DNA from 4 places in the Neomoorella glycerini genome. Region 2 is predicted to be linked to each of the others. Evidence: riboswitches for the same ligand, from Rfam matches in the RefSeq annotation. Region 2 holds a riboswitch; each other region holds the start of a gene.

Region 1 (5,690 bases), 160 kb from region 2:
CCAAGGCGCTCCACCTCATCGGCCAGGCGCTGCACCAGGATAGCGCCGGCTTTGTCGTCCCCGGAGAAAAGGGCGTAGTTGGTCGCGTCCCAGTAGCGGCTGGAAAGGGTCCAGCTTTCGCCGGCGGCATGGAACACTTTGGCCGCCGCCAGGATGGAGAGGGGGAAGAACTTCGCTTCCCGCGGGTTGATAACGTACAATATCCTGGCGTCCTTCTTATCAACGGGTATTTCCGCCTCACTGCCGAACTCCGCCTGGAGCTCTTCCTGCATCCAGTCCAGGGTGTCGAGGTAATCCTCCTGGCTGATCCCCATATTATTGCCGGACTCTAGAGCCAGGTCTACCACTTTCTGCAGGTTTACGGGGACGCGGCCTTCTGCCGCCAGTTTCGACCGCACGGCCCGGACCAGGTCACCCATATTCACACCCACCGGGCAGTAGACTGTACAGCGGCCGCACATGGTGCACAGCCAGATCATATCTGACGCCAGGAGCCGGTCTTCCATCCCCAGCAGGAGCAGGCGCACCATTTTACGGGGGTCTACCGGTGCGCCGATGTTGCCGGCAGGGCAGCCGCCGGTGCACACGCCGCAGGCCAGGCAGGCCTGCAGGCTGGCCCCGCCCATGGCCCGGGAGATTTTTGCAGGGCCAGGCACTTCTGCAGCCAGCAAAATGGACATAAACAACACTCCTGTATAAAATTTAATGAATGGTGCTAGAAGTTAAAAAACGGATATTTCCTTGCCTTGTAACCCTGACTATACTTTCCGGTGGAACTGGTAGCCAGTCTTGATGTTATGGGACCTGTCCCGGGCAATACCAGTTTTTCTTTTGCCAGCAAGGACGCGCCCCTTCATGTGGCTCTTTTAGAGGGGTGCTTATACATTTACCGTCCTGCCAGCAGGGGTAAAAGGCGAGATAATGGGGGAGGTTTGCAAGCCGGCAGTGCTTGCCATCAAGGAGGCGCTTAATAAACATTAACCGCTGTAAATCCAGTTCCGAATAGCAGCGCCGGCCGTTTTTTCTCGTGGGAACGACCAGTCCCTTTCGTTCCCAGCGACGCAGGCGGTGGGGAGAAATATCTAAGACCTGGATAACCATACCGATGGGATACACCGGCCTTCTTCGCCCCGCTTACTATTGATCTTACTTATATCATATTTCTTGAACATAATCATGTCAATAAACTTATAAAAAATATTACAGCAAAGTTATTTAGATATAGCAAAAATATGTTCTCAAAAGGAGAAAAGCGATACTTGATCTGGGATGATAAGTTAACGTAAAATAAAACTGTAAATAATTATAACCTGATTGTTAAGCGAGGCGGCTTCCCATGCCGGAACAAATGTTATATACCATCAGCGTGGTCGCCGATTTACTGGGCATACAGCCGGGCACCCTGCGGGTCTGGGAAAGACATAAACTCATCCAGCCCGCACGCAAGAACGGGCGGCGCCTTTACTCAAATAATGACTTGAAACGGCTGCGCTTCATTCAAAAGCTCATCGATAAAGGCTTTAATTTAAACTCCATCAAACACTACCTGGCTTTTTATCCTTGCTGGTTATATGAGGACTGCCCGGCCTGCTCCCGTAAGACTGAACGCATAGGGTGCGCCAAGCCATGCTGGAAGGAGGAAGGGACTTACTGCCAGATCTCCTTTGACGATCCCTCCCTTTGTAATACATGCCCCCATAGAAGCCGGGAAATAAAGTAATTCCAACAGGAAAAAATAGCTCCTGGTGAATAAAAACCATTATTGACCAGGGGAGATAGTTATAACGGCAGGAATTTGCCTCTTCTTTGTCGAACATTACCAGAAAACGATTCTCGCGGGTGCCAGGGAAGCCGGTGCAAGTCCGGCGCGGTGCCGCCACTGTGAGGGGGAGTACCTGCTAAAGGAGCCACTGGGGTCTAAACCCGGGAAGGCAGCAGGGAGCGTTGAACCCGAGCCAGGAGACCTGCCCGTGGGATTGCACCGTTAAACCACGGCCATGGTGAAGGTGAGGTAAAGGGAGAAATTTACCCCAGCTACGCAGGCGTGGTTGGGGTTTTTAATTCAGGCAGGCGAAAGGAGATTAAAATTTTATCATGATACCCAGGAAGATCATCAAGCGCGACGGCCGGGTAGTGGACTTTGACGAGGAAAGGATTATCAATGCTATTTACAAAGCGGCCCTGGCTGTCGGGGGCCAGGACCGCCGCCTGGCTAGCCGGCTGGCCAACCAGGTGACGGCCCTTCTAGCGGAAAAATTTGTCGACAGGCTGCCTACCGTCGAAGACGTGCAGGACCTGGTAGAAAAAGTATTAATTGAGAACGGCCATGCCCGGACGGCCAAGGCCTATATCCTTTACCGGCAACAACATGCGGAATGGCGGGATTTCCGCCACCTCCTGGTTAACGTGCAGGAAATGGTCCAGGGCTACCTTGACGGCCAGGACTGGCGGATTAATGAGAACAGCAACATGAATTATTCCCTCCAGGGCCTCAACAACCATATCATTGCTGCCGTCAGTTCCCGGTACTGGCTGGAAAAGGTCTACCCGCCGGCCATCCGCGAGGCCCATGAAAGGGGCGATCTCCATATCCACGACCTGGGGTTGCTGGCGCCCTATTGCTGTGGCTGGGACCTGGCCGATCTGCTGGAAAGCGGCTTTGCCGGCGTGGGGCAAAAGGTGGAAAGCGCGCCGCCCCGGCATTTCCGGACGGCCCTGGGGCAGATAGCCAATTTCTTTTATACCTTGCAGGGGGAAGCCGCCGGGGCCCAGGCCTTTTCCAGTTTCGACACCTACCTCGCTCCCTTTATCCGTTACGACGGCCTGGACTACCGGGAAGTCAAGCAGGCCCTGCAGGAGTTTATCTTTAACCTCAATGTGCCCACCAGGGTGGGCTTCCAGACACCCTTTGTCAACCTGACCATGGATGTGGTCGTGCCGCAGGTTTTAGCCGGCGAGCCGGTCATTATCGGTGGCGAGCGGCGCGAGGAATGCTACGGCGACTTTCAGCAAGAGATGGACTGGCTGAATATGGCCTTTTGCGAGGTGATGATGGCGGGGGATGCCCGGGGCCGCATTTTTACCTTCCCCATACCCACGTACAACATCACGCCTGATTTTCCCTGGGAAAGCCCGGTGGCAAACAAGATCATGGCCATGACGGCCAAATACGGCATCCCCTACTTCGCCAACTTTATCAACTCCGATTTAAAGCCCGAGGATGTCCGCAGCATGTGCTGTCATCTGCGACTGGATCACCGGGAACTCAAGAAACGCGGCGGCGGACTTTTCGGCGCCAACCCTCTTACGGGGTCGTGCGGCGTGGTGACCATAAATTTGCCGCGCCTGGGTTACCTTTCCGCAACTAAAGAAGAGTTCTTCAGCAGCTTAAAGGCGAAGATGGACCTGGCAAAGGAAAGCCTGCTCCTCAAGCGCAACATCCTGGAGAAGCTGACGGAGCAGGGGCTTTATCCTTACTCCCGGTTCTACCTGCGGCGGGTTAAAGAACGCTTCGGCAGGTACTGGGAGAACCATTTCAATACCATCGGCATTGTCGGCATGCACGAGGCCCTCTTAAACTTTTGGGGGAAAGGCATAGACACCCGCGAGGGAAGGGGCCTGGCTTTGGAAATCCTGGACTTCATGCGTTCTGTCCTGGCCACCTACCAGGTGGAAACCGGCCAGCTCTTCAACCTGGAAGCCACGCCGGCGGAAGGCACTTCTTACCGTCTGGCCCGGCTGGACAGGCGCCTTTATCCTGATATTATCACTTCCGGTGCCAACGAACCGTATTACACCAATTCCACCCACCTGCCGGTCGGCTACACCGACGACGTTTTTACCGCCCTGGAGCACCAGGACGAGTTGCAGCTGAAATACACCGGTGGCACGGTCTTTCATGCCTACCTGGGGGAAAGGGTGACTGATACCGCCACCTGCCGGCGTTTTCTGCAGACGGTGATGCATAATTTCCGCCTGCCGTATTTAACCATTACGCCTACCTTCAGCATCTGCCCCGAGCACGGGTATCTTTCCGGCGAGCAGTGGACATGCCCGGAATGCGGCCGGGAGACGGAGGTCTGGAGCCGGATCGTCGGCTATTACCGGCCGGTAAAGAACTGGAATAAAGGCAAGCAGGAAGAGTTCCGGGAGCGGCGGAGCTTCCGTCCTGTCACCTGATGTTTTAAGGGGGCGGTACCCATAACCATTAGAGGCATCCAGTTAACGAGCCTGGTGGACTTCCCCGGCGAGGTCTGCACCACCGTCTTTTATGGCGGGTGCAATTTCCGCTGCCCCTGGTGCCACAATGCCGACCTGGTGCTACGTCCTTTTACTTTGCCGGAAATCAGCCCTGAGGAGGTTTTAAACCTGTTGAGTCGGCGCCGCTCCTGGGTGCAGGCCGTTTGTATAACCGGAGGAGAGCCAACCCTGGCGCCAGGCCTGGAGGAATTTATCCGCTCCCTGAAATCCTGCGGTTTTAAAGTCAAACTGGATACCAACGGCACGCACCCGGGAATTCTGGCCAGACTACTGACTGATGGCCTCCTGGACTACGTGGCCATGGACGTGAAAGCGCCGCCGGGGAAGTATAACCTTTTAGCCGGTACTAAGGTTGATCTGGAGTCTGTCAGGGAAAGCATTGCCCTCATTAAAAATAGTAGGATCGCTTACGAATTTCGTACCACGGTAGTTCCCGGCCTGTTACTGGAGGAAGATCTCCTGGCCATAGGCCGGCTGCTGCGGGGAGCACGGCGTTATGTACTACAGCAGTACCAGCCTGCCGGAACATTGCTGGATGCAGATTTCCAGGCGCTCCGGCCTTATCCCGGGGCAACTTTAAACAATATCGCGCAAAAATTACAGCCCTTTTCTGCTAAAGTGGAAGTCAGGGCTTGAAGATGCTAAGTCGCCAAAAGAGATGCGGGCCACAGGAAGGAATTCCTGTGGCCTTCTTTACCACCCTGGGATGAAACACGCTAAACCCTTGGAGCAGCAGGAAAAAATTAACTTAACAAAACCTGCAACAGGAGGTATAATTGGGCATAGCAAGAGGTGACGGATTTTGTCATATCGAGTAGGCATACCACGAGGCCTCGCCTATTATTATCTTTTCCCCTTTATGAAGGGGTTTCTAAGCACTTTAGGAGCTGAAGTTGTTGTTTCGCCACTGTCGGACGCCTTAACCGTAGAGGCTATGAACTGCTGCCCAACAGATGAACCCTGCGTTTCCGTAAAACTTTACTTTGCCCATGCTAAAAGACTGGTTGACGCGGGGGTAGACTACCTGTTCATACCAGTTTTGTCCAGCGTGGAAAAGGATAATTATTGCTGCCCGAAGATTATCGGGGCGGCAGCCATGATCCGGAACGGCCTGGGGTTGCAGGAAGAGCAGGTCCTGGCTCCGGAATGGAACGAACGGGAAAAGCCCGGCACCTGGCGGCACAACCTGCTGGCCGTAGCTTCCCGTCTGGGTGCCGGCCGGGAACTTGGCGAGGCGGCCATCCGGGCCGGTTTAGCGGAGCAGGCTGCCAGCGAGAAGCTGGCGTTAGAGGGGTTGACCCTTCCTGAAGTCTACCATCGGCTTTATGGTATTGATAAACCGCGCCGGCAACGTTTTGACCCGGGGGCGCAATATGATGGGCAGCAGGTTATTGGTGTTCTGGGCCACCCCTATGTCTTATATGACCTGG
Region 2 (5,690 bases):
CACATCTACCATCGGCCGGCCGTCCCGGCTAAAATAATTTTCCAGCACCCAGGCCAGACCCCGGCTGCCCAGTTCGTCGTTCCTGGTGGCGTAAAGGAACACCGGCAAGGCTATGCCGCCTTGTTTTTCTATCTGCCGGACAAGTTCATCAATGAACGCTGTATTGCCTGCCACCCAGGCACTCTGGTAGAAAAGTATCCCCACTACCGGGCGACTTTCTTTGAGCTTCTTCTGTAAATAAAGTGCCGCCGCTTCCGGTGCCGGGCAGTCCGGGTGGTAGAAACCTTCCCAGGGTAACGGGCGGGGCTCGGCTGCCGCCACCTCTATACCACCATAACGACCGGCAGCCCAGAGAAGAAGATTTTTCAGGTTATCTTCGCCGCCATAGGCAACGTACAGGCGCAGCCGGTGGTAATCTTGCGGCATCATATTGCTAAGGGACAAAAGCTGCTGGTTATCATCTCCCATCGAGGGCAACACAGCCAGGGGGATATTCTTTTTCCTGGCCAGCTCTACCAGGTCCTGGAGCCCCGGCAGGGAATCCGGCCCACCCATGAGGTGCACGATAATCAGATCAGCGCCACCGGCAAGTTGAGAAATTTCTCCCGCCGTTCGCCCGCCTTCTCCCCGCTTCGAGGAGGCCGCAACTTCAACCAGCCGGCCATAATCCTCCTGCACCCTCCGGGCAGCCCGGCTTAAACTACCCAGCTCACCTTCAATGGCCGTATAAAAGCAAATTTTTAAAGCCATAACCCTCTCCCCTCCAGCTTAAAGCTTTGCTCTCCCGTTAGCCGGACAAATGGGCAAAACCTGGACGCCCAGGTCGTCTTCGCGCACCCGGGCTTCGACATCATAGACAGCGCGGATATTTTCCGGGGTGAGCACCGCCTGCGGGCTGCCGGAAGCAAAGATGCGCCCCTGATGCAAGAGCACCAGCTTTTGGGAAAAACGGGCCGCCAGGTTTAAATCATGCAGTACCATGAGTACGGTCATTCTCTTTTTCCAGGCCAGAAATTCAAGGATGCCCAGCACCTCCAACTGGTGGCGAATATCCAGGTTGGAGGTAGGTTCATCCAGCAAGATAACCCTGGGCTCCTGGGCCAGGGCGCGGGCGATCATTACTCTCTGTTTTTCGCCCCCGCTTAAATTGCCCAGGGTTTTGCCAGCCAGGGGTTCCAGTTGGAGGAACCGCAGAATTTCTTCTACCACCTGCCGGTCTCTTTGCCCAACAGCCCAGGTTATATAAGGCCTGCGACCCAGTAACACAGCTTCATACACAGTTAGGGGAAATACCTTCGTCCCTTCCTGGGGAACATAGCCCAGAAGCATAGCCAGGGCCCGGCCCGACAGGTTGGTTATATTGCGGCCATCCAGGTAGATTACGCCCCGGGCCGGCAGCAATATCCTGGCCAGGCACCGCAGGAAGGTGCTTTTTCCTGAACCGTTTGGTCCTATAATGGTAACTATTTCCCCCGGATCTATGGTCAGCGTTACCTCGTTGAGGACTGGTTGACTATCGTAATTAAATGACAAACCATCCACGGCCAGTTTCATGACCACCAGCGCCTCCTTTCCCGGAAGAGAAGAGAGAGGAAAAAGGGTACCCCGATTAGCGAAGTAATCACTCCCACGGGGATTTCGATGGGGCTGGCCACCGTCCGGGCCAGGGTGTCGGCCGCCAGCAAAAGGAGAGCCCCCAGCAAACAGGAAGCCGGGATCAGGTAACGATAGTCGCTGCCGACCAGGAAGCGGCCCAGGTGGGGGGCCACCAGGCCAATGAAACCAATAATCCCGGTAAAGGCCACCGTAGCGCTGGCCAGCATTGAGGCGCCGACAGCACCCTTACGCCGCAGCCGGTCAAGATTGACGCCCAGGTTGGCGGCCACTTCCTCCCCGGCTCCCAGGGCATTGAGGTCCCAGGAAGAGCGCCAGAGAAAACCCAGGGCAGCAAGGCAAACAGGAAAAAGCAAAATTAAAGGTTGCCATTTAGCCCCGGCCAGTCCTCCCATGAGCCAGAGAGTGAGTTCACGCAGTTCTTCATGGGACGACAGGTACTTCAGTAAAGAAACGCCAGCGGAAAAGAGATAACCCAGGGCCACGCCGGCCAGGATGAGGGTCTCCGGGGCCAGGCCCCGGAGACTGGCTACCCCGTAGATGACAAACGTCGTTAACAGGCCAAAGGTAAAAGCACTGGCCACGATGATATAACCTTTCGCCAGGGTGAAACCGGCGAGCTTCCCCAGGCCCAGGACCACCGCCAGGGCCGCCCCGAAGGAAGCGCCGGCGGAGATGCCCAGGATATAAGGATCGGCCAGGGGATTGCGCAAAATCCCCTGCATCACCACCCCTGCCCCGGCCAGGCTGCAGCCAGCCAGGGTGGCCAGCAGCACCCGGGGCAGGCGGAGATTCAAAATAACTGTCCGAGCCAGCTTGTTTCCTATCTCCAAGCCGGCGGGGGCGGTGGTAACCGCCTCCTTGATAACCAGCCAGAGCTCCTGCAGGCTGATATTGGCGCTGCCCAGGCCGAGGGAAATTACCAACGCAGCCAGCAAAGCGAGGCTTAAAAGAATGATTGTCAATATTTTATGGCTAGCCAGCCGGGCATAAAAATCTCCCCTGGCATCACCGGTAGCTTTTTCCCCGACCATATTACTACGCATCATTAATGCCCCCTTAAGTGGGTAGACACTTATACCCGGACTTAACCCCCGCGTCTTCCAAAGGATAAAAAAGGGATTGGCAGGTTAGCTTATTTAGCCGCCGGGTAAACCCAGGTACCCTTTAATTCCATGCGGTAGAACTCCTGCAGTAACTGGCGGTGAACAGCTTCGGGGTTGACATCGGCAAATATGTCGGGGTGGAACCACTTGGCCCAGTATAGAGAACCGATTACCGAGCGGATCCCGGTGCCCAGGCCCCAGCTCATGATATAGACCTTTTTCTGGCTGACCGCGGTTGTCTGCTGCAGTGCCGGCCTGGCCAGGATTTCCTCGTAGAGGGCTTTCATTTTATCCGCGGCGTCCCGGCTGGCCATGCAGATAATGATCTGGGGGTCTTGCCCGGCCAGCCATTCAGGAGTCAGCTCGGGATATTTAACCTTCTGGCCGGCGGCAATATTCTTCCCTCCGGATAAGGCAATACGATCGGCAGCAGGGGTTTTATCACCGGCACTGTAGTAGGGTTTTTGCCACTCGTAGTAAACCCGGGGCTTTTTGTCTTCTGGCAACCTGGCTACCCTGTCCTTAATAAGCTGGTAGTATTTATCGCTAAAGGCAATTAACTTGGCCGCTGTTTCCTCCTTCCCCGTCAGTTCACCCATTTGCTTAGTTACTAAGGCAGTTTCGTGGGGATAAGAAGTCGTATAGACCAGAACCGGCAGGCCGGCTTCTTCCAGTTTGGCCCGCAGGTCGTCCTTTAACATGGTATCGGCAATGACTACATCCGGCGCGCTCTGGATGATGGCTTCCAGGTTGGGAGCAAAAGAAGATTTAGCCATCACCGGGATTTTCTCCAGGTCTGCCGGGAAAATGGAGTAACTATCACGTCCGATGATCTTATCAGCGCTGCCTAAAGCATAAAGGATTTCTGATACACCCGAAGTAATACAAACGATTTTATCCACCGGGCAGGAAATTTTTACTTCTTTGCCGGTGCCGTCAACAAACGTTTTGACTGTTTTCCTGGTATTACTATTTTGAGTGCCAGTTTTTTCGCTACTACACCCGGTTACAAAGATCATTACCAGCATTAGCAGGCATATTACCCTGACGGCAAAACCATATTTTTTGCTCAACACTTTTTGATAGCCTCCTCCTTGAGTTTTTTATGGTCAAAAAAATCTTTATTAGTCCAGTTCAACGAGCAGGACTCCTGGCTCAGGTTCACCGGCACCACATTATTACCACCATCAAAAAACGGCCTGAACTAACACCTCCCTGCGAACTCCCCGGGTGGGTTAGAATAGGCCGTCCTTCTACCGCTCCCGGCGCATCGTGAACCCCCAGTCGTTTTCCCTTATTGGAAGTTCCTTGCCGGACCGGCTGGCTGCATTTAAGCTGGCCCCTCGGGGCCAGACACCTACCCTTATAAAATTAAAACCCCTGCTCCAAAGAAAACAGGGGACATGCCGTTTCCCCATCCTGCGTAGGGAGCACCAGCTGCTACGGCAAGCACCAGGTCTCCTGGCTCGGATTCACCGTTCCCCCACGCCTTCCCAGGTCAAAACCCAGTGGCCTGATGTGGGGTCACTCCCCCTTACAGTGGCGCGACCGCGCCGGCTTTGCACCGGCTTCCCTTGATGCTAGCCAGAGACACCATTTTTTATAATACATTCTACAAAAATAATCCAAAATCCTCCCTGACCTCGTTAATTTTATACCTTCTGCTTTAAAAGGATCATATTTGCAAGCAGGCTACTGAATGACCAGGTGCAACTTCTTTCAATTCAGGTGGATTCTTGCAAATATTTCCGGCTTGCGGACAGGAAGGATAAAACCTGCAGCCACCGAAAAAAGTTTTAATAAATCGTCTGGTGCCAGGCTCCAAAATGCTTGCACCTATATCAGAAAAAGCCCGGATCAGTAGCTGTGTATAAGGATGGAGCGGGTTTTTATATACGCTGTCCGCAGGACCGATTTCCACGATCTTTCCACCATACATGACGGCTATCCTATTACTCATGCAATGGACCACCTCAATGTCATGGGAGATAAATAAATAGGTCAGATTATAAAGGCCCTGAACATGTTTTAGCAAATTAAGCACCTGGGCCTGGACCGAAACATCTAGCATAGAGGTAGGTTCATCAGCAACGATAAAACTGGGATGCAATGATAGAGCCCGGGCCAATACGACTCTTTGAAGCTGTCCCCCGCTCAGTTCATGGGGAAATCGGTTAAGGTGTTCTTTGCTTAGCCCCACCAGTTCCACCAGCTCTGCCACCCGCTCCTTTTCTTCTAGCGAGCCTTTAATAACAATACGGTGAAGGCGCAAAGGTTCCGCCAGACAATCAAAAATACGCATACGGGGATTAAGAGCTGATTCCGGATGTTGGAAAATAATCTGCATTTTTTTCCTTATTGCCAGTATCTCTCTGGGTCCAATTGCAGTGAGATCCAGGTCATCAAAAAACACCTTGCCTGAGGTAGGCGGGATTAACCCTAATATTAATCGTGCCAATGTAGATTTGCCGCAACCGCTTTCTCCCACTAAGCCCAAAGTCTCACCCGGGCGAATAAAAAAAGTAACATTGTCCACTGCCTGCAATGGCTTCTTTTTAAAGGTCCCTACCCAATAAGTTCTAGTCAGGTTCTCAACCCTGATCAAAAAACATACACCTCACCAGATTTCCTGCTATGGTTTCCATTAAAGGGGGATGTTCCTGCCTGCATACTTCTCTGGCATAACCACACCGCGGATGAAATTTGCAACCCGGAGGTAAATTAATCAAGCTGGGACTAAAACCGTCCAGAGGTTTTAAGCCATTGACAGGCTGAGCCGCTAGAAGAGCCCGGGTGTATGGATGCCGGGGTGAATTAAAGATTTGTTCCGCAGTTCCCAGTTCAACTATTTCTCCGGCGTACATGACTGCCACTTGCTGGCATAAACGGGTAGCCACTTTCAAATCATGGGTAATAACTAATAAGGTCGCCTTTGTCTGGGAAACCATTTGGCTTAAAACAGCCACCACT
Region 3 (5,690 bases), 260 kb from region 2:
ATTTCCTGGCGGACGCTGGCCGAAAAGAGCATGCTGTCGGGGTCTTGAAAGACGATGCCCACCTGCCGGCGTAAATCTGTTAAGGCTTTATGGCTGTAATTAATCCTGGCCCCGGCAAAGTAGATACACCCCTCCTGGGGCCTTAAGATGCCGTTAAAATGAAGGAAAAGGGTTGATTTGCCGGCGCCATTGGGACCCAGGACGGCAATTTTCTTGCCTTCAGGGATGCTCAAGGTAACATGCTGCAGGGCACGGGTACCGTCAGGGTAAGTAAAGGAAACCCTCTCTGCTTCTAAAAGGGCGGCCAAAAGGTCCACCTCCAGTCGGCATTGATTGGGGTCAAAAAGACACGAGGAGGAGCCGGCCTGAAGACGGCCGGTATTATGTAAGCAGCATTAAAATAACTAAAGCCAGGTCAAAGATGGTGGCCAGGTATAAAAAGGGCCAGGAGAAAGGATAAATAACCTCCAGCACGCGCAACTCTTCATCGTAGCCCCGTGCCGTCAGGGCGGTAAATAATTCCTGGGAGCGGCGGTAAGTCTTGATAAAAAGGTTGGCTGCCAGCTGGCCCAGGGAATGATAGGATGTGCGCAGGGAGGCATAGCCCAGGCGGGAAGCCTGGGCGGTATAAATGTCGTTTACGGTCGCCAGCAGGACAAAGATAAAGCGGTAGGTCAGGCTGATTAAATCCACCAGCAGGGCCGGGAGGCGCAGTTGCCTGAGGACGGTAAGGATATCTACCATGGGTGTTGTTAGGGAAAGAAAATAAAGACAGGCAGCGGCTCCCAGGGACTTGAGAAAAATTTTCCCGGCCAGGTACATGCCGGCTGGGGTGTAGCCCAAAGTCCAGTTCAGCAGGGTCACACCCTTAAGACCGGCCAGGGGCTGGTTGGAAATGGTGAGGGCGATCATGGCTACCCCAGCGACTAAAAAAGAAAAGGGCAGCAGGATAAGCTGCAGGTAAAAACGGGCCGGGATGCCGGCGACCCCAATGGCAGCCCCGGCCATCAGGGCGATGATAAGGGCTGGGATTAAAGGCTGGGGCGCCACCAGGGCGATCATGAGGGTTACCAGGGCAAAGGCTACTTTTTCCCCCGGGTGGATGTTCTTCAACCGGTTGCTATAGGCATACTGGTCAATGCTGAACATTTACTTTTGCTCCCGATGTTTCTTGCCTTTGCTGTAACCCAGGAAGTAGCAAACAATACCGCTGCCGATGGCGGCCTGGGTGGCAAAAAGGAAGGTCTCCACTTCTCCGCTGGGGGGCTCCCAGACGGGTTTAAACCAGGGTTCATAATCGGGACGGATCTGGGTAATGGCCTCTTCGGCCCGGTCGTCGGCACCGGCAAATTCCGCGCTGCGGTGCAGGAAAAAGGGTGCCGCCGCCAGGAGGATAACGATCAGGAGTAAGAAGAGATTTTTCTGGGCGCTACTCATTACTTGTGCACCTCCAGGTTGCGGCCTCCCACCGCCAGGGCCTTCTCATCTAAAATAGATAGCTCCTGCAATTCGTTTTTATTATAAGTGGCCAGCAAGTTAAAGACGATGACGGTTAAGATACCTTCGCTAATGGCCAGGGGTAACTGGGTAACGGCAAAGATACCCATGAATTTCAGCATAGACGCTAGCACCCCGCCGGGCTGGGCCGGGAAGGCCAGGGCCAGCTGCAGGGAAGTGGTGACATAGGTCATAAGGTCGCCCAGGGTGGCGGCCAGGAAGACGGCTACGGGCAGCGATCCACCCAGCCGCCTTACCAGGCGGTAAAGGCCGTAGGCCACAAAAGGCCCCACGACGGCCATGGAGAAGGTATTGGCACCCAGGGTGCTCAAGCCCCCGTGGGCGAGCAAAAGGGCCTGGAAGAGGAGGACGATACCCCCCAGGATGCTCATGGCTGCCGGACCAAAGAGGATGGCCCCCAGACCCACCCCGGTGGGATGGGAACAGCTGCCGGTTACTGAAGGGAGTTTCAGGGCCGACAGGACAAAAGTATAGGCGCCGGCCAGGCCCAGGAGCATTTTCAGGCCGGGATTGCTTTTTACAGTTTGCTGGATGGACCGCAGGCCCCAGAACCAGAAGGGCAGGACGACGACAAACCAGAAGGCGGCCCAGTTGAAGGGCAGGAAGCCCTCGGCGATATGCATGGCATAGGCCGGCCGGGCCAGGACGGCCATAGCCAGGAGAAGATACATGGTTAACCACGTTGTACGGCGGAACATCGTATGTACCCCCTTAGTTTTGAAAATCGGAATGGTCATCTTTTTTAAGAGGGGCGATCTTTTTCAGCAGGGCGACGGCTTCGGAAACTGTGTAGACAGGGTAACGATACTGAATGGAAGGCCGCTTGATTACTATTACCGGTATTTTTAGCGCCAGGGCGGCGGCAATTTTGGCCTCGGTACCGCCGGCCGGGCCGGCGTCCCGGGTGACGATAACACCGGCCTTACAGGCTTTAAACATGGCTTTATTCATTTCTTTAGAAAAAGGCCCCTGCATGGCGATAATATCGCGGGGCGTCAAGCCCAGGTCCTGGCATTTTTTAATTACCCGGTGTTCAGGTAATACCCTGACCACAATGCGTTTATCTTTAAGCAGGGGGTTTTTGACGAACACTTCCAGGTTATTAGTACCGGTAGTTAAAAAGATAGTCTCCCCCAACCTGGCGGCAGTCCGGGCGGCTTCTTCCCAGGTTGCCACCTGGTAGATGAGGCTGTCGTCCGGCAACCTTGTTTCTGCCCGTAAAAAGCGCAGGTAATATAGCTGTTGTTCTTGGCACCAGGCTTCCAGGGTCCGGGATAGGTGGTTGGGATAAGGAAGGGTGGCGTCAATGACTGCTTCCAGTTGCCTGCTACCCCCCAGGGTGGCTAAATTACCTTCCGTTAAGGGACCTGTTAATATTAACGTTGCACCATCCTGCCGGGCCAGTTGTTCGCCATAAGCACTGTCGGTCCAGGTAACAATTTGATAGCCTGCCTGCCGGAGGCTGCGGATTAACTGCCTTCCCTCACCGGTACTACCTACCACTAAAATCAAAACGCGCCGTCCTCCCTGTTGAAACTAAAAATCCCCGGCTGCTTTGCCGGGGAAACCGGTGGTGCCGCTAAACAGGCATGCCTAAATACACCACCTCCCCGGGTTGAGCCCCTGGTGGCATCAGGACAGGCTGGCCTATTGGCAGAGCATCATCGGTTGCTACAAGTTCCCGCTTCCAGGCGGCGTTTTGCGCAACCTCTCCCCTACCGGCGGCTGGATTTAAGCCCGGTCTGCTCGAGACCGTGCACCCATTCTGTATGCAATTTAAATAAACGATGCTGCTGCTGCTAACCTTCTTCGTTCTTCAGGTCAGTTGCCGCGACGCCGCGAAGAGGTTGCGGCATTGGGAACAACATAAAACCCCCTGCTCCTACAGAAGCAGAGGGTTTGCTTGCCATACTCTGGCCAACCACCCCCTATCCGGCGTAGGGGTAAAGGTTTCCAGGCAACCGGTATCCTGACTCGGGATCACGGCTCCGGCACCGCCTTCCCAGGTATTACCCAGTGGCTTTATGGCGCCTTGCTCCCCCTCACAGTGGCGGGACCGTGTCAGACTTGCACTGACTTCCCTGATTTGCCTGGAACATATTCATTTCAAAACTATTTTATCATAACTTGGATATGATGTCCAGGGGTTTTAACGTAAATCTGGCAGGAAGCTAAGCCAGCCCGGCCCTTCGCAAAACGCGCAAGACCGCTTTATTGGCTTTCTCCCGTACCTCACCGGCATCTATGGTCTTCAGTTCACCTTTCTCCATGACGATTTTGCCGTCAACCATGGTCAGGGTAACGTCTGAGCCTCTGGCCTGGTAGACCAGTTGGGTGTAGACGTCGACGCCGTCCGCCGGCTGGGTATGGAGGCCCTCCAGGGAAACCAGGGCCAGGTCGGCCTTCTTCCCTACTTCCAGGCTGCCGATGTCCTTTTCCATGCCCATGGCCCGGGCCCCGCCCAGGGTGGCCATTTCAAAGACCAGGGGTGCCGGCATGGTGGTGGGACCATGGAGGGGCTTCTGGATCAGCGCCGCCAGCCGCATTTCCATAAAGGCGTCCAGGTTGTTATTGCAGGGCGCGCCGTCGGCGGCCAGGGAAACCACCGTTCCCCGGTTCAGGAGATCCGGTACCGGGCAGATACCGGAAGCCATCTTTAAGTTAGAGGAAGGGCAGTGAACTACTTTAGTACCGGTACGGGCCAGGATATCCTTCTCCTCTTCGCTGAGCCAGATACAGTGGACCAGGATGAGGTCGGGGCCGGTGAGACCGATATCGTCCAGGTAGAGGACGTTGCGCCGGCCGTGGAGTTTTTCCACCAGGGCGCATTCACCCCGGTTTTCCGAAGCATGGGTATGGATTTTAACGCCGTAATGGCGGGCGAGATCCCGGACTTCCAATAATAATTCCTCGGTGCAGGAAACCACAAAGCGGGGCTCAAAGGCGTACTGGATGCGGCCGTTGTCGTAGCCGTGCCACTTTTCCAGCAGGTCTACGCTTTCCTTTAGCGAGGCCGCAGTTATTTCTTTAAGGCTGGCCGGGACGTCCTCGCCAAAATCCATCATCACTTTGCCGGTAATGGCCCGGATGCCGCTTTGAGAGATGGCTTCCATGGCCGCATCGGTATGATGGACGGTTTCCATGTCGACGATGGTGGTGGTGCCGCTAAGGAAGAGTTCACCGATGCCCAGCAGGGCTGAGTAGTAAAGGGATTCGGGATCGTGGGCTCCTTCCAGGGGCCAGATACGCAGGCGCAGCCAGTCCAGGAGTTCCAGGTCGTCGGCGCGGCCGCGGAAGAGGGCCTGGCAGAGGTGGATATGGGGCTGGATGAGGCCGGGGATGACCAGCTGGCCCGTAGCCTCGATGATCCGGTCGGCGGTGGCCGGCGTCCGGCCGATGGCGGCGATGCGGTCGTCTTCAATATAGATATTCCCCTGGAATACTTCCCTCCTGGGGTTCATGGTGACCAGGATGCCGTTCTTGATTAAAATACTCATTGCTCCTCTCCTTCTTTTGCCCGCAGGGCGGCCAGGATTTTTTCCGGTGTAACCGGTAACTCCGTAAGGCGAACTCCCACGGCGTTATAAATGGCATTGATAATGGCCGGTACGGTGGGGAGGGTGGCGGGTTCGCCCACTCCTTTAGCGCCATAGGGGCCGGTGGGTTCATAAGTTTCCACAATCAGGGGTTGAACCTCGGGCATATCCAGGGTAGTAGGTATCAGGTAGGTAGAAAAGGAATTATTAACGATCCGGCCCTGCTGCAGGTGGACCTTTTCCAGCAAGGCCATACCGAGGCCCTGGGCGATACCGCCTTCAATCTGCCCCTCTACCCCGAGACGATTTACTGCCCGGCCCACGTCGTGGGCAGCGAAGAGCTTTAAAACCCGCACCTCCCCTGTTTCCGTATCCACTTCCACTTCCGCAATCTGGGTGCCGAAGGCGTAGGGCCAGTAGGGAGCTCCCTGGCCGGTCTCCCGGTCAACGGCCGTGGTATGGGTGACGAAGGTCCCCTGCCCTACCAGGCGGTAGCCGGCCAGGCGGGCCCGGGTGGCAGCTTCGGGATAGGTTATTTGTTTCTGGGGATAACCCCTGACGTAAATTATTCCCTCCCTGGCGGCCAGGCCGGCAATGGTATTAACCCCTAAGAGGGTCCGGGTGTACTCAAAAAGG
Region 4 (5,690 bases), 420 kb from region 2:
CCTGGAAGACCGGGAACCGAAGGTTATCAATCTGAAATATACACCCTATGACCAGTTAATGGCCCTGGAGGTACAACGGGATGTAATTACCCTCTCCCGGGATGAAATTGACCTCATTATCGCTCTGGTCCGGGAGGAATTTGGCGCCAGCCTGGTAGCGGAGAACAATGATAATATCATGGAAGAAGAGCTTATGATCCAGGAAGAGTTAATTGACCGTATGCTGGAAAGTGTCCGGGGTACCGTCCCGGAGCGCCAGCTAATTGCCTTCCGGGAAGAAGGCCGGGTCATGGTGTTTAATAAATAGACGCGGGGCAATAATAATATTTAAGGCAAATTGAGGGGAGCTTTATTTTTGCGGGTTTTAATGATCGGCGATGTGGTAGGGCGGCCGGGCCGTAAAGCCGTCCGGGAACTCCTGCCACCTTTGCTCCAGGAACACCGGCCGGATCTGGTGGTGGCAAACGGCGAAAATGCTGCCGGCGGCAATGGTATTACCCCAGATATTGCTGGTGAACTTTTTGCCGGTGGCATTGATATCTTAACCATGGGCAACCATGTCTGGGATAAGCGTGAAGCTATGACCCTCCTGGAGGAGGATGAGCGCATTGTCCGGCCGGCCAATTATCCTGCCGGTACCCCCGGCCGGGGCTATACCCTGGTAAAGGCTAAGGAAAACCTGCAGGTAGGAATTATTAATTTATCGGGGCGGGTGTTTCTAGCACCCCTGGAGTGTCCTTTTCGCCTGGGACGCCGCCTGGCTGAAGAAATCGGTGCGCTAACCCGCATCATTTTAGTAGACTTCCATGCTGAAGCAACTTCGGAAAAGGTTGCCCTGGGCTGGTACCTGGACGGCCTGGTAAGTGCCGTCATCGGGACCCATACCCATATCCAGACGGCTGATGCCCGGGTCCTGCCCCAGGGGACGGCCTATATTACCGATGTAGGCATGACCGGCCCCAGGGATTCTGTCCTGGGGGTGAAGACAGAGCTTATCGTTAAAAAATTTCTTACCCAGTTGCCGGTGCGTTTTGAAGTAGCTGGTGGAATTATTCAGTTGGAAGCTGTCCTGATAGATATTGATCCCGGTACCGGCCGGGCAACCGCTATCCAGCGGTTGCAACACTATGGGCCGGCATAAGTTAACCATCAAACAACGCTAAAAAAGCCTGCTTACCGGTAAGGAGGGCAGGCTTTTGTGTTACAATAACTAGCAAAAGATTGGAGCCGGGTAAAGATGGCAGCTGATTTACATACCCATACTACGGCCTCCGACGGCCGGCTGTCACCCACTGAACTAATCAGCCTGGCGAAGACAAAAGGGTTAACGGCCCTGGGTGTTACCGACCATGATACGGTAGCCGGCCTGGCAGAGGCACTGGCTGCCGGAAACAGTTATGGCGTTAAGGTAATTGCCGGGGTCGAACTGAGCACCGAATGGGAAGAAGGGGAGATCCATATCCTGGGTTATTATATCGACTGGCAAAAGGAAAGTTTGCTGGCTTTCCTGGAAACAATGCGCCAGGCGCGTTACCGGCGTACGGCCAGGATGGTAGGCCGGCTTAAAGAGCTGGGTTATGATATTAGCATGGGTGAGGTAGAGCAGGAAGTGCGGGGCGAGGCCATGGGCCGTCCCCATATTGCGGCCGTTCTAGTTCGCAAGGGTTATGTACCATCGGTGGAGTTTGCCTTCCGAACTTTGCTGGAGCGGGGCCGGCCTGCTTATGTCCCGCGGGCCAAAGTCTCACCTGCCCGGGCTGTGGAGGTAATATTAAAGGCTAGAGGGGTTCCGGTTTTGGCCCACCCGGGCATAAGCCGGGCCGATGGTCTTATTCCTGCCCTGGTGGGCAGCGGCTTGCAGGGTATTGAAGCTTACTATCCCCACCACGATGCCGCTGCCACCGGGCGTTACCTGGAACTGGCATCACGGTATAACCTGGTAGTAACCGGCGGGTCGGATTTCCACGGCATAGTTGATAGCAGCCATGCCGACCTGGGAGCCTGCCAGGTGGGCACAATCGAACTGGAGCAATTACAGAGGCGGGCCGAAAAGATTAAAGCTCAAGCGACTAAGGTTTGACTTCCGGGCATATATTTTAGCAAACTAATAATGAGGGGGGTGGGGCCGTTGGCTGGCAATGATGCAGGTGCCCTTTACCGGCGCATTCAAGAGCTGGAAAGCAAGGTGGAACAATTAAGGGTCAGCCGGCGTGTCCTGATGCGCCTGGTGGAAAAAAGCGAAGCCGAAAAGTGGGAACTGGTAAATCGCCTGCGCCAGGAAAAGGAACAGATCCAGCTCCGCAACCGGCGCTACGCCCGGGCCATCTGGGAAAAGAATAAAGAGCTGGTTTTGCTCACCAATAAGCTCCAGGGTCTATCGTTGCCCAGGGCTTGACTGATAGGAGGGGACGATTTATACTATAATTAACTTAATAGGGAACAGGTGCCTGACAGGTTAAAAGGGAATCAGGTGTAAATCCTGAGCGGTCGCGCCACTGTAACCGGGGAGCCTGCTTCAAGGCCACTGGTATTATACCGGGAAGGCGAAGCCAGGCAAGGAGCCGGAGCCAGGAAACCTGCCTGTTCATTTCACCCTCGCGTTAAGGGGCCGCAAGTTAGGTTATGTAACTCCAGCTACTTCGTGGGGGGCTGGAGTTTTTATTTTAGGATTTAGGAGGCCATACCTTGGGATACGGCTCGTTAATCATGGTAACCGGGGGTGCCAGGAGTGGCAAAAGCCGCCTGGCCGAAGAGCTGGCTGCTGCCGGGGGCGCAAAGGTAGTCTACCTGGCCACGGCTACCGTGGGCGATGCAGAAATGGCTGCCCGGGTGGACATGCACCGGCGCCGGAGGCCGGCCGGCTGGCAGACGGTAGAAGTTCCCCTGGCCGTAACGGAAGCCGTAGCCAGGGAAGGCCAGCGTGCCGGTACCATCATCCTTGATAGTCTGGGCATGTGGATTAGCAACCTTTTGAGCCAGGAAACAATTGAAGCAGAAGATAGCTGGGAAAAAAATATAGCGGCTATAGAAGCCATCATGGTTAAAGTCAGGGAACTGGCGGTCGTAGCCTGGCAGGTACCGGCGCGGGTAATTATTGTTACTGAAGAAGTGGGAATGGGACTCATTCCTCCCTATCCCCTGGGCCGGGTTTTCCGGGACCTCCTGGGCCTGGCCAACCAGGAGATAGCCAGCCGGGCCGACCGGGTCTACCTGGTGGTGGCGGGGCTGCCCCTGGTTTTAAAGGATAATAAAAGGGACGCTGCTGCCGGGGAGGAATTTCCCCGGAAATCCACAGGAAACTAAAGAGATAAACGCTGCCTGGAGGAAAAATCGTTGCAGAAGGAATTACGGCGGGGCTATACCACAGGTACCTGCGCGGCAGCAGCAGCCAGGGCGGCGGCCCTGGCTTTATGGCAGAAGCAGCTGGTGCGGGAGGTTACCCTTACCCTGCCCCGGGGAGAAAAGGTCACTCTACCGGTTACTGTCCATCATGGCCCGGACTGGGCCGAAGCCGTGGTGTTTAAAGACGCCGGTGATGACCCTGACGTTACCCACGGGGCTGCCATCCATGTCCGCGCCCGGAAAACTGGCGGGGGATTGACTTTACGCGGCGGGGCCGGCGTCGGGACAGTAACCCGCCCCGGCCTGGCCATACCTCCAGGGGAACCGGCCATTAACCCTGTTCCCAGGCAAATGATTACCGCGGCAGTAGCCGATGTAACCCCGCCCGGCCAGGGCCTGGAACTGGAGATCAGCATCCCCGGTGGCGAAGAACTGGCCCGGCGGACCCTCAACCCCCGCCTGGGGATTGAGGGCGGTCTTTCTATCCTGGGCACTACCGGCATTGTCGAACCCATGTCCGAAGAGGCCTACCGTACCTCCCTGGTACCCCAGATTGATGTCGCCCTGGCTGCCGGCTGGGAAACCCTCATCCTGACCCCCGGCCGCCTGGGGCAACGCCAGGCCGAGGAACGCTATCATCTACCGGCTACGGCCATTGTTTTAACCAGCAACTTTATTGGCTACATGCTGGAGGCCTGCGCCGAGCGCGGGGTGAAGCAGGTGCTCCTGTGGGGGCATGGCGGCAAGCTCATCAAGGTGGCAGGAGGTATCTTTTATACCCACAGTCGCCTGGCCGATGCCCGCCAGGAAATTCTGGCCGCCTGGGCCGCGGCGCGGGGGGCATCCCGGGAAGTAGTCCAGCAGCTTTTAGAGGTAACTACAGTTGAGGCTGCCCAGGAAATTATCCGCAACCATGGCCTGGGGAGGGAGTTCTGGGACTCCCTGGCGGCCCGGGCCAGCCAGCGGTCGGAGGCCCTTGTCCGTGGAGAACTCACAGTGGGCACGGTTATGCTAAACCTGCAGGGAGAAATTATAGGCTGGGATGGGATGGCCCGGCAAATACTGGAGGCGTGGGGTCATGGGAGCTGAAGGCCGGTGGCTGACCGTCATCGGGGTTGGACCCGGCAACCAGGAATACCTGACGCCGGCGGCCCGCCGGGCTGCGGCTGCGGCCGAAGTACTTATCGGTGGCCCCCGGGCTTTGAGCCTTTTTCAAGATTTGGAGTGCGAGAAAAGGGTGATCACTGGCGACCTGGAAGGATTACGTTCCTTTCTGTTACAAATACGCGGCCGCCCGGCGGCTATACTGGTATCAGGGGACCCCGGCTTTTACAGCCTCCTCTCGTGGCTCAAGCGCCAGTTTCCCGGAGAAAAAATTAACGTTATCCCCGGTATCAGTTCCGTCCAGCTGGCCTTTGCTCGCCTGATGCAGGGCTGGGAAGATGCCACTTTCCTGAGCTGCCATGGACGCTCCCTGGAGATCCTGGAACCATACCTGCCCCGGCTGGCTGCCGGGAAAGCGAGGCTGGCCATGTTGACCGGCGGGGCTAACACACCGGCAGCTATAGGTAAATACCTGGCCGACCACGGCCTCGCCAGGATAAAGTTGTGGGTGGGTACCGACCTGGGTAGCGATCAGGAGCAAACAATCTGGCTGACGGCAGCCGAACTGGCCCGGCAGCCCTTAACCAGGCCCGGGGTGGTGATAGCCGGTTATGAACCGGATTAACTGGCCCTACAGCACGCCGGGGATACCTGACCATTACTTTAGCCGCAGCCAGGTCCCCCTGACGAAAGAGGAAGTCCGCATCCTTACCCTGGCCAAAGCCCGTTTGGGTCCGGGTATGATCGTTTATGATGTTGGCTCTGGAACCGGGACCCTGGCCGTTGAAGCGGCCAGGCTGGTGGCTCCGGGACAGGTCCTGGCCGTGGAGGTAAACCCGGAGGCCTGTACCCTGATCAGGGAGAATGTAAAGCGTTTTGGCCTGGATAATGTCCAGGTGGTGGCCGGCAGGGCCCCGGCAGCCCTGGAGGGGTTGCCGCCGCCGGACCGGGTTTTCATCGGGGGTAGCGGTGGGCACTTAGACGAGATTTTAAGGGCCTGCCATGAAGCTTTGCGGCCGGGAGGCATTATCGTCCTCAATGCCATCACCGTCGAAACCTTGAGTACGGCCCTGGCCTTCGGCTATCATCAGGGTTACCAGGTAGAGGCCCTGGCAACCAACCTGGCCCGCCTGGAACCGGCCGGCCGTTACCACATCTGGCGCGCCCTTAATCCGGTATATATAGTGCAGCTGGTGAAAGATTGTCCTTAGGGACAGTAGTATACCGGGCTAATAATTGCGGTT

Evidence for each region. A riboswitch is a leader RNA that binds a small molecule or an ion and turns the genes downstream of it on or off. The one in region 2 is predicted to bind cobalamin.
Region 1: it holds a riboswitch for cobalamin, as region 2 does, so the genes downstream of both, MGLY_RS16990 (ribonucleoside triphosphate reductase) here and MGLY_RS16255 (ABC transporter substrate-binding protein) in region 2, are expected to answer to the same signal.
Region 3: it holds a riboswitch for cobalamin, as region 2 does, so the genes downstream of both, cobK (precorrin-6A reductase) here and MGLY_RS16255 (ABC transporter substrate-binding protein) in region 2, are expected to answer to the same signal.
Region 4: it holds a riboswitch for cobalamin, as region 2 does, so the genes downstream of both, cobU (bifunctional adenosylcobinamide kinase/adenosylcobinamide-phosphate guanylyltransferase) here and MGLY_RS16255 (ABC transporter substrate-binding protein) in region 2, are expected to answer to the same signal.

Annotation. Positions count from the first base shown of each region.
Region 1 covers NZ_CP046244.1:3,410,982-3,416,671, reverse strand. The annotation lists gene MGLY_RS17005 ((Fe-S)-binding protein) at 1-680, opposite strand, end outside; gene MGLY_RS18945 (MerR family transcriptional regulator) at 796-1,101, opposite strand; gene MGLY_RS16995 (MerR family transcriptional regulator) at 1,337-1,720, shown strand; cobalamin riboswitch at 1,821-1,986, shown strand; gene MGLY_RS16990 (ribonucleoside triphosphate reductase) at 2,095-4,179, shown strand; gene MGLY_RS16985 (anaerobic ribonucleoside-triphosphate reductase activating protein) at 4,201-4,896, shown strand; gene MGLY_RS16980 (acyl-CoA dehydratase activase-related protein) at 5,063-5,690, shown strand, end outside.
Region 2 covers NZ_CP046244.1:3,252,257-3,257,946, forward strand. The annotation lists gene cobN (cobaltochelatase subunit CobN) at 1-750, opposite strand, end outside; gene MGLY_RS16245 (ABC transporter ATP-binding protein) at 769-1,554, opposite strand; gene MGLY_RS16250 (FecCD family ABC transporter permease) at 1,551-2,660, opposite strand; gene MGLY_RS16255 (ABC transporter substrate-binding protein) at 2,750-3,796, opposite strand; cobalamin riboswitch at 4,155-4,336, opposite strand; gene MGLY_RS16260 (ABC transporter ATP-binding protein) at 4,396-5,325, opposite strand; gene MGLY_RS16265 (ABC transporter ATP-binding protein) at 5,312-5,690, opposite strand, start outside.
Region 3 covers NZ_CP046244.1:2,990,629-2,996,318, forward strand. The annotation lists gene MGLY_RS14950 (energy-coupling factor ABC transporter ATP-binding protein) at 1-308, opposite strand, end outside; gene cbiQ (cobalt ECF transporter T component CbiQ) at 382-1,149, opposite strand; gene MGLY_RS14960 (energy-coupling factor ABC transporter substrate-binding protein) at 1,150-1,437, opposite strand; gene MGLY_RS14965 (energy-coupling factor ABC transporter permease) at 1,437-2,216, opposite strand; gene cobK (precorrin-6A reductase) at 2,230-3,021, opposite strand; cobalamin riboswitch at 3,461-3,653, opposite strand; gene MGLY_RS14975 (5'-deoxyadenosine deaminase) at 3,690-5,015, opposite strand; gene MGLY_RS18615 (xanthine dehydrogenase family protein molybdopterin-binding subunit) at 5,012-5,690, opposite strand, start outside.
Region 4 covers NZ_CP046244.1:2,835,138-2,840,827, forward strand. The annotation lists gene MGLY_RS14180 (hypothetical protein) at 1-307, shown strand, start outside; gene MGLY_RS14185 (TIGR00282 family metallophosphoesterase) at 356-1,141, shown strand; gene MGLY_RS14190 (PHP domain-containing protein) at 1,238-2,080, shown strand; gene MGLY_RS14195 (translation initiation factor 2) at 2,129-2,395, shown strand; cobalamin riboswitch at 2,425-2,598, shown strand; gene cobU (bifunctional adenosylcobinamide kinase/adenosylcobinamide-phosphate guanylyltransferase) at 2,686-3,303, shown strand; gene cbiD (cobalt-precorrin-5B (C(1))-methyltransferase CbiD) at 3,334-4,431, shown strand; gene cbiE (precorrin-6y C5,15-methyltransferase (decarboxylating) subunit CbiE) at 4,421-5,071, shown strand; gene cbiT (precorrin-6Y C5,15-methyltransferase (decarboxylating) subunit CbiT) at 5,058-5,657, shown strand.